2 regions of the Streptomyces sp. NPDC096152 genome follow, and region 2 is predicted to be linked to the other one. Evidence: riboswitches for the same ligand, from Rfam matches in the RefSeq annotation. Region 2 holds a riboswitch; the other holds the start of a gene.
What was found. Region 2 has a riboswitch for cobalamin ahead of ACIQ9G_RS19020 (HoxN/HupN/NixA family nickel/cobalt transporter). Riboswitches for the same ligand answer to the same signal wherever they lie in the genome.
Positions count from the first base shown of each region.

Region 1: it holds a riboswitch for cobalamin, as region 2 does, so the genes downstream of both, ACIQ9G_RS05200 (cobalamin biosynthesis protein) here and ACIQ9G_RS19020 (HoxN/HupN/NixA family nickel/cobalt transporter) in region 2, are expected to answer to the same signal.

Region 1 covers NZ_JBIWFW010000001.1:1,190,112-1,194,000, reverse strand. The annotation lists gene ACIQ9G_RS05215 (class II aldolase/adducin family protein) at 1-494, opposite strand, end outside; gene ACIQ9G_RS05210 (anion permease) at 680-1,936, shown strand; gene ACIQ9G_RS05205 (hypothetical protein) at 1,971-2,201, shown strand; cobalamin riboswitch at 2,362-2,505, shown strand; gene ACIQ9G_RS05200 (cobalamin biosynthesis protein) at 2,605-3,561, shown strand; gene ACIQ9G_RS05195 (cobyric acid synthase) at 3,558-3,889, shown strand, end outside.
Region 2 covers NZ_JBIWFW010000005.1:281,686-285,574, reverse strand. The annotation lists gene ACIQ9G_RS19030 (hypothetical protein) at 1-236, opposite strand, end outside; gene ACIQ9G_RS19025 (nucleoside hydrolase) at 435-1,430, shown strand; partial or broken gene ACIQ9G_RS19020 (HoxN/HupN/NixA family nickel/cobalt transporter) at 1,423-2,552, opposite strand; cobalamin riboswitch at 2,550-2,750, opposite strand; gene ACIQ9G_RS19015 (ArsR/SmtB family transcription factor) at 2,831-3,205, shown strand; gene ACIQ9G_RS19010 (glycoside hydrolase family 13 protein) at 3,501-3,889, shown strand, end outside.

The sequences.
Region 1 (3,889 bases), on a different contig from region 2:
AGGCAGCCGGAGCGGCCGTCGAGGGCGCGGAGCATGTTTTCGGCCAGTTCCTCGGTGCCGTAGGTCGCGTAGGGGGCGACCCGGACGGGGCCGCCGAGCGCGCCGGCCATGTAGTGGATCGGCGGCAGCTCGGTCACGAGCGTCGAGACGGCGGTCGCGTGTACGGCGTGGGTGTGGACGACCGCGCCCGCGTCGGTGGTGCGGTGGATCGCGAGGTGCAGGGGCAGTTCGCTGGTCGGCACCAGGGCGCCGAGCACCTGCCGGCCGTCGGGGCCGACGCCGGTCACGTCGTCCGGCGTGAGCCGGTCGTAGGGCACGCCCGACGGGGTGACCAGCACGGTGTCCCCCACGCGCACCGACACGTTTCCGGAGGTGCCGACGACGAGGCCCTCGGCCGCCGTGCGGCGGGCGGTGGCGACCAGCGCCTCCCAGGCGCGGGCCTCCTCGGCGCGCACGCCCCTCCCCTTCCCCTTGCCCCTCTTCTGCTCAGCCATGACGCGATCCTGCCAGGCGGCGGACCACCCGGCCGGGGTGACCGGAATCTCCCCCCGGCGCGCGGCTTACGGTGGAGCGCGGACCCTCTTTTACGGACACCCCGAGGACCGCCCCAGTTCATCTTCCGTTCACCCTGGTTACGTACGTTCGACCAGCCAATGACCTCGAACGATTGCCTGGGTAAATGGAAAGCTTCTCGCTGATCCTCGCGATTGTGGTAGTAACCGCACTCGCGTTCGATTTCACGAACGGTTTCCACGACACCGCCAACGCGATGGCCACGACCATCTCCACCGGTGCACTCAAGCCCAAGGTCGCGGTGGCTCTGTCCGCCGTGCTCAACCTGGTGGGCGCCTTCCTCTCCGTGGAGGTCGCGAACACGATCTCCAAGGGTCTCGTCGACGAGACCGGCATCCGTCCCGAGGTCATCTTCGCCGCCCTGGTCGGCGCGATCCTCTGGAACCTGGTGACCTGGCTCATCGGTCTCCCGTCCAGTTCCTCGCACGCCCTGATGGGCGGCCTGATCGGCGCCGCCATCGCCTCGGCCGGCTTCGGCGCGGTCCACGGCGACGTGCTCGTCACCAAGGTGCTGCTGCCCGCCGTCGCCGCCCCGGTCGTCGCCGGCCTCGCGGCGATGCTCTCGACCCGGCTGAGCTACGCGCTGGGCAGGAAGTCGAACGGCAAGGCCGCCGACAAGGGCCACCGCGCGGGCCAGATCGCCTCCGCGGGCCTGGTCTCGCTGGCCCACGGCACCAACGACGCGCAGAAGACGATGGGTGTCATCACCCTCGCCCTGATCGCCGGCGGCGCCATCGCCCCGGGCTCCAACCCTCCCACCTGGGTCATCCTGTCCGCGGGCCTCGCCATCGCGCTGGGCACCTACATCGGCGGCTGGCGCATCATCCGCACCATGGGCAAGGGCCTGACCGAGCTGGAGCCGCAGCAGGGCTTCGCCGCCCAGACCAGCGCGGCCACCGCCATCCTGGCCTCCTCCCACCTCGGCTTCTCCCTCTCCACCACCCACGTCGTCTCCGGCTCGGTGATGGGTGCGGGCCTCGGCCGCAAGGGCGGTGTCGTCCGCTGGTCGACCGCGACCCGGATGCTCGTGGCCTGGGTGCTGACCCTGCCGGCCGCGGCCCTCGTGGGCGCCGGCGCGGAGGCCGTCACCGGCCTCGGCGGCTGGGGCACCGCCGTGGTGGCCGTCTTCCTGGTGGTCTCCAGCGGCGTGATCTGGAAGCTGTCGCGCCGTGAGGTCGTCGACCACACCAACGTCAACCACACCGGCGAGCCGGCCGGCGTGGTGACCCAGGCCATGGCCGCCGTGACCCCGCCTCCGGTGGGCCAGGTGGCGACCGAGACCGGGGCCCTCGCGGCCTCCGTCCCGGCGCAGGCCTCCGCCTCCGCCTCCGCCGACCGGGCGCATCCGCCCGCCGCCGTCTGAGCCCCGAGCACCCGGTTACAGAAGGAACATCACCATGAAGATCGACTGGGCAGCCATCGGCTCCGTCATCGGCGTCAGCCTCTCGGTCACGGTGGGCCTGGTGGCCCTGTTCACCCTCGGCATCACGGGCCTGTCCCGCCGCGAGCGGGCCGCCGCCGAGGGCAACGGCGGCGGGGCGATCGCCGCCACCGGCGCGTACGTCTGCTTCGCGGCGTGCGCCGCCGCCGTGGCCTACGGCATCTACCTGATCATGGCCAAGTCCTGACCCTCGGCGCGGCCACCGCCCGGCCTTGGGGCAGTTCGTCGCCCGCCCGGTCCGCACCGCCCTCCTCGGCGGCGCGGATCGGGCGGGCGTTTTTCGTGCCCCGGCGGGCCGATGTGGGCCTCATCTCAGTCCCCCGGTGCAGGTCAAAGGCGAGTTGACGGGTGTTCGCGGGGCGTGGTGGACTGCCCACGCCAAGTACGGCAGCAGGAGAGGAAGCCGGTGCGAATCCGGCGCGGTCCCGCCACTGTCACCGGGGAATGAACTTCCCGGAAGCCAGGAACTCTCGCCGCCGGTCTCGTCGAACCAGGGCGTGGACACCCTGAGTGAGGACATATCGCCATGCGCGGCTGCCATCCGAGGTTCACCAGCGACGTCCCGCCCGCCCCCCCGGTCGGCTGAGGCGATGGGTGCCGATCGCGTCTTCGCGTACGGCGCCGCCGCCGGCCTCCTCGGCGACCTGCTCCTCGGCGATCCGCGCCGCGGGCATCCCGTCGCCGCGTTCGGCCGCGCCGCGGCCGGCTTGGAAGCCGTGCTGTGGCGTGACCACCGGGGCTGGGGGGCGCTGCACACCGCGATGTGCGTGGGCGGCACCGTGGCCTGCGCCGGGCTCGCCGCGTCCGCCGTACGCCGCTCCCCCGCCGCCTCCGTCGCCCTGACCGCCGCCGCCACCTGGTCCGTGCTGGGCGGGACCTCGCTCGCGCGGGAGGCGCGGGCGGTCGGGCGGGCGCTGGCGGCCGGGGACGTCGAGGCCGCCCGGGCGCGGCTGCCCCATCTGTGCGGGCGGGACCCCGAGGCCCTGGACGCCGACGGGATCGCCCGCGCCGTCGTGGAGTCCGTCGCCGAGAACACCTCCGACGCCGTGGTGGGCGCCCTCACCTGGGGGGCCCTCGCCGGGGTGCCGGGGCTCCTCGGGTTCCGGGCCGTCAACACCCTGGACGCCATGGTCGGGCACAGGTCGCCGCGCCACCGGCGCTACGGCTGGGCCTCCGCGCGCCTGGACGACCTCGCCGGGTGGCCGGGGGCGCGGCTCACCGCCGTACTGGCGGCCGCGGCCGGGCCAGATCCGCGCGGGGCCGTCCGTGTCTGGCGGGCCGACGCCGGGCGGCACCCGAGCCCCAACGCCGGTCCGGTCGAGGCCTCGTTCGCCGGGGCGCTCGGGGTGCGGCTCGGCGGCACCCTCGCGTACGGGGGGCGCGTGGAGCACCGGCCGGTGCTCAACGGACCGGGGCGCGCCGTCCGGGTGGGTGACATCGAACGGGCGGTACGGCTCTCCCGCCGGGTGGGCCTGCTCGCCCTGGGCGCCGGTGTGGCCGGACGGTTCGCGATGCGCGCCGTCCTCGCGAAGGGACGTAAGCGATGAACGGCGGGCTGCTCGTCGCCGGTACGACCTCCGACGCCGGGAAGAGCGTCGTCACCGCCGGGATCTGCCGGTGGCTGGTGCGGCAGGGGGTCAAGGTCGCGCCGTTCAAGGCGCAGAACATGTCCCTCAACTCGTTCGTGACGCGCGAGGGCGCCGAGATCGGGCGGGCGCAGGCCATGCAGGCCCAGGCGTGCCGGGTGGAGCCCACCGCGCTGATGAACCCCGTGCTGCTCAAGCCGGGCGGCGAGCAGAGCAGCCAGGTCGTGCTGCTCGGCAGGCCGGTCGGCGAGCTGAGCGCGCGCGGGTACCACGGCGGGCGGCAACAGCG
Region 2 (3,889 bases):
GGCGCCCACGCCGAACCCAGGTCGGCCTGGGTGAGCAGGGCGGCCTGCGCCTGCGCGGCGGTCAGCGCGGACCCGGCCGGGGAGGCTGCGGGCGTGCGGGTGTCGGGTGCCGTCACCGGGGGCGGCTCGGCCTGCCCGGGCCCGACCGTGCACGCGGTCGTGGTGAGCAGGGCGGCGGCGGCGACCGTGGTCAGCGCGGCGGAGGCGGAGCGGGCGCGGGCCGGGGAGGGGGGCATGGCGGTGCCTCCAGACGTACGGACCTTGAGGGGCTGGGCTCAGTTCACGGCACCACCGGCGGCGCCCGCGCACCAGCGCGCCGGGCCGTCCGGGTGATCGTGTGAAAAGCACTCCATCGCCCCGGCGCGCGAGCCCCGGCGCGCGGTACCGCGAGACGGGAGTGGCACATAGGGTCGGTGCGACGGAAGGAGCCCGCCGTGACCGGTCAGCCCGTCCCCGTGGTGATCGACTGCGACACCGGCGTCGACGACGCCCTGGCCCTGCTGTTCGCCGTACGCCATCCGGGTCTCGACCTGCGCGCGGTCACCTGTGTCGCGGGGAACACGGACGTGGACCAGGTGGTGCGCAACACCCTGACCGTCCTGGACCAGGCGGGCGCCGGTGACGTGCCCGTCGCGCGCGGCGCCCGGCGCCCGCTGATCGAGCCGGCCCGGGGCGCGCACCACGTGCACGGCCGGGACGGCATGGGCGACCTCGGTCTGCCCGCGCCGGGCCGCCGTCCCGTCGACGTGGACGCGGTGGCGCTGCTGCGCCGGGAGATCATGGCGTCCGACCGTCCGGTCACCCTGGTCCCGACGGCCCCGCTGACGAACATCGCCCTGCTGCTGCGCACCCACCCGGAGGTGACGGGCAACATCGAGCGGATCGTGTTCATGGGCGGCGCGGTGGCCGTCGGGAACGCCACGGCGGTCGCCGAGTTCAACGTCTGGCACGACCCCGAGGCGGCGGCGATCCTGCTGACCGCCGGGGTGCCGATCACCATGTACGGCCTCGACGTGTTCGAGCGGGTGACCGTCCCGGCGGCGGACGTACGGCGGCTCCGGGAGAGCGCGGAGCCCGGCGCCCGGCTGGCCGGGCGGCTGCTGTCCCACCGCGACCCGGCGACCTACCAGACCCCCTCCGACACCCTCGGCGACGTCTGCGGCGGCCTCGGCGACGCGGGCGCGGTCTGCTCGGTCGCCGACCCGGCGGGACTGACCACCCACCGGCTGCCGGTGGAGGTGAACCTCGCGCCGGGCCCGGCCCGCGGGCAGACGGTCGTCGACCGCCGCCCGCGGCCGGGCGAGGCGGAACTGCACGGCGAGATGCGCGAACAGCCGCTGGTGGACGTGGCCCTGGACATCGACGTCGAGCGCTACGTGAAGCTGTATCTCACGACGGTCGAGAACGCTGCCCGGGCGGAGGCTAGTTGACGTCGGCCGCCGGGACCGCCCACCGCTGCTCCACCTTGGCCACCTTCCAGTACGACAGCGCCGCCGCCCACACCACGACGAACAGGCCCACGATGACGTAGCCGACGTTGTCCAGGTCCAGCCCGGCGATCCAGCCGGTGACGTCGTCGCGCAGGTCGAGCTTGTCGTGCAGCACACCGACCAGCTCGATCGTGCCGATGAAGAAGGCGACGGCGATCGACAGGCCGGTGATGGTGAGGTTGTAGAACACCTTGCGGACGGGGTTCGAGAACGCCCACTGGTAGGCGAAGTTCATGAACGTGCCGTCGAGGGTGTCGAACAGGCTCATGCCCGCGGCGAACAGCAGCGGCAGGCAGAGGATCGCGTACCAGGGCAGTCCGGCCGCCGCCCCCGAGCCCGCCATCACCATCAGCGTGACCTCGGTGGCGGTGTCGAAGCCGAGGCCGAACAGGAAGCCCAGGGGGAACATCTGGCCGGGCCGGCTGACAGACCTGGTCAGCCGGCCGAGGACGCGGTTCATGAAGCCGCGGGAGTTCAGGTGCTCTTCGAGCTCCCGCTCGTCGTAGGTGCCCGCCCGCATCGCCCGGAAGACCTTGAGGATGCCGATCAGGGCGACCAGGTTGAGGGCGGCGATCAGGTAGAGGAACGTACCCGAGACGGTCGTCCCCATGAAGCCGAGGACCTGGTGGGTGCGCGAGCCCTGGTCCATGACCTTTCCGGCGAGCTGGGTGCCGCCCGCGATCAGTACGGAGAGCACGACGACCACACTGGAGTGGCCCAGGGCGAACCAGAATCCGACCGACACCGGCCGCTTGCCGTCGGCCATCAGCTTGCGGGTGGTGTTGTCGATGGCGGCGATGTGGTCGGCGTCGAAGGCGTGCCGCATACCGAGGGTGTAGGCGGTCACGCCGAGGCCGATGCCGAAGGCCTGGGAGCCGACCACGTAGTGCCCGGGCACGACGAGGAGGAACAGCACGCCGAAGGCCACGACGTGCAGCACGGCGATGACGGCCATCAGGCCGGCGGTCTTGAGGGTGTCCTCCCGGCGCCAGCGGAAGGACGGCGTCGGGGCAGGGTCGGGCAGGGTCATCCGGTATCACGCTCCAGCACCTCGTGGATCACTTCGTGAGCTGCCGTGGCCGGTCTCCTGGCTTACGGGTCGTGCGTCCGCCGTCCCTGCCTTCCCGGTCGTGCGACCAGTGGCCCGGCGTGAGCCGGACGGAACGGGAACTCCCCGATCACAGTGGCGAGGGCCGCTCCGGCATGGGCCCCTGAAGGGCCGTCACCGGCTTCCCGAACACCACGGCCCGCCCACCGTAGGGCCGTGCGCGGTTCCCTGCATAGCTGCGCACCTGGGCAGGTATGGAAGATCACACGGGGGTGCCTGCGAGGATGACGCCATGCATCTCGTCCCCGCGGACCGCGCAGACCGCCGCACGATCGACGGCCACCGGGTGTGCGACGCCATCGCCGCGATCGGCGATGCCGGCCACGTCCGTGCCTGGGCCGACCGTTTCTCCCTGCTCGCCGACCCCAAGCGGCTCGCCCTGCTGCTGGCCCTGCACCGCACCGGCCCGCTCGCCGTCTCCGACCTCGCGATCGCCACGGGCATGAACGACCCGGCCGTCTCGCAGGCCCTGCGGCTGCTGCGCGCGGCGGGGGCCGTGGAGGGGGACAAGGAGGGGCGCGTGGTGCGCTACCGGATCGTCGACCCGCAGGTGCGGCAGCTGCTGCAGCACTGCGTGGCGGACACGGGCCGACCCGGCGCGCGCTGACGCGGGGTGCGGTGCGCCGGCCCGAGGTGCGGTGAACCGGCGCGCCGATCCGAGGTGCGCTGGTCCGGCGCGCTGGTCCGGCGCGCTGGTCCGGCGCGCTGGTCCGGCGCGCGGGTCCGAGGTGCGGTGATCCGGCGCGCGCCGGCCCCGCGTCCGTCGATCCGGCGTGCGCCGGTCCGGCGCGGGCGCGTGCCGTTCGGCGCACCAACTCCGCTTTGCCCGAACGGGTTTCACTTTTCCGGCGAGGTGGACAGAGTCGTACGTGACGCTCGTACGCAGCCGAAGAGGAGAAAGCGTGACCGACCGCACCACCACGCACGACTCCCCGCCCGACCTCTCGTCCCGCGACCCCGACTGGTGGCGGCAGGCCGTCGTCTACCAGGTCTACCCCCGCAGCTTCGCCGACGCCGACGGCGACGGACTCGGCGACATCCGGGGCATCACCCAGCGGCTGGCCCATCTCGCCGCGCTCGGCGTCGACGCCCTGTGGCTCAGCCCCTTCTACCCGTCCGAACTGGCCGACGGCGGCTACGACGTCGCCGACCACCGGGACGTCGACCCGCGCCTGGGGACCCTCGACGACTTCGACGCCATGGTCGCCGAGGCGCACCGGCTGGGCCTGAAGGTGATCGCCGACATCGTGCCCAACCACACCTCGCGGCAGCACCGCTGGTTCGAGGAGGC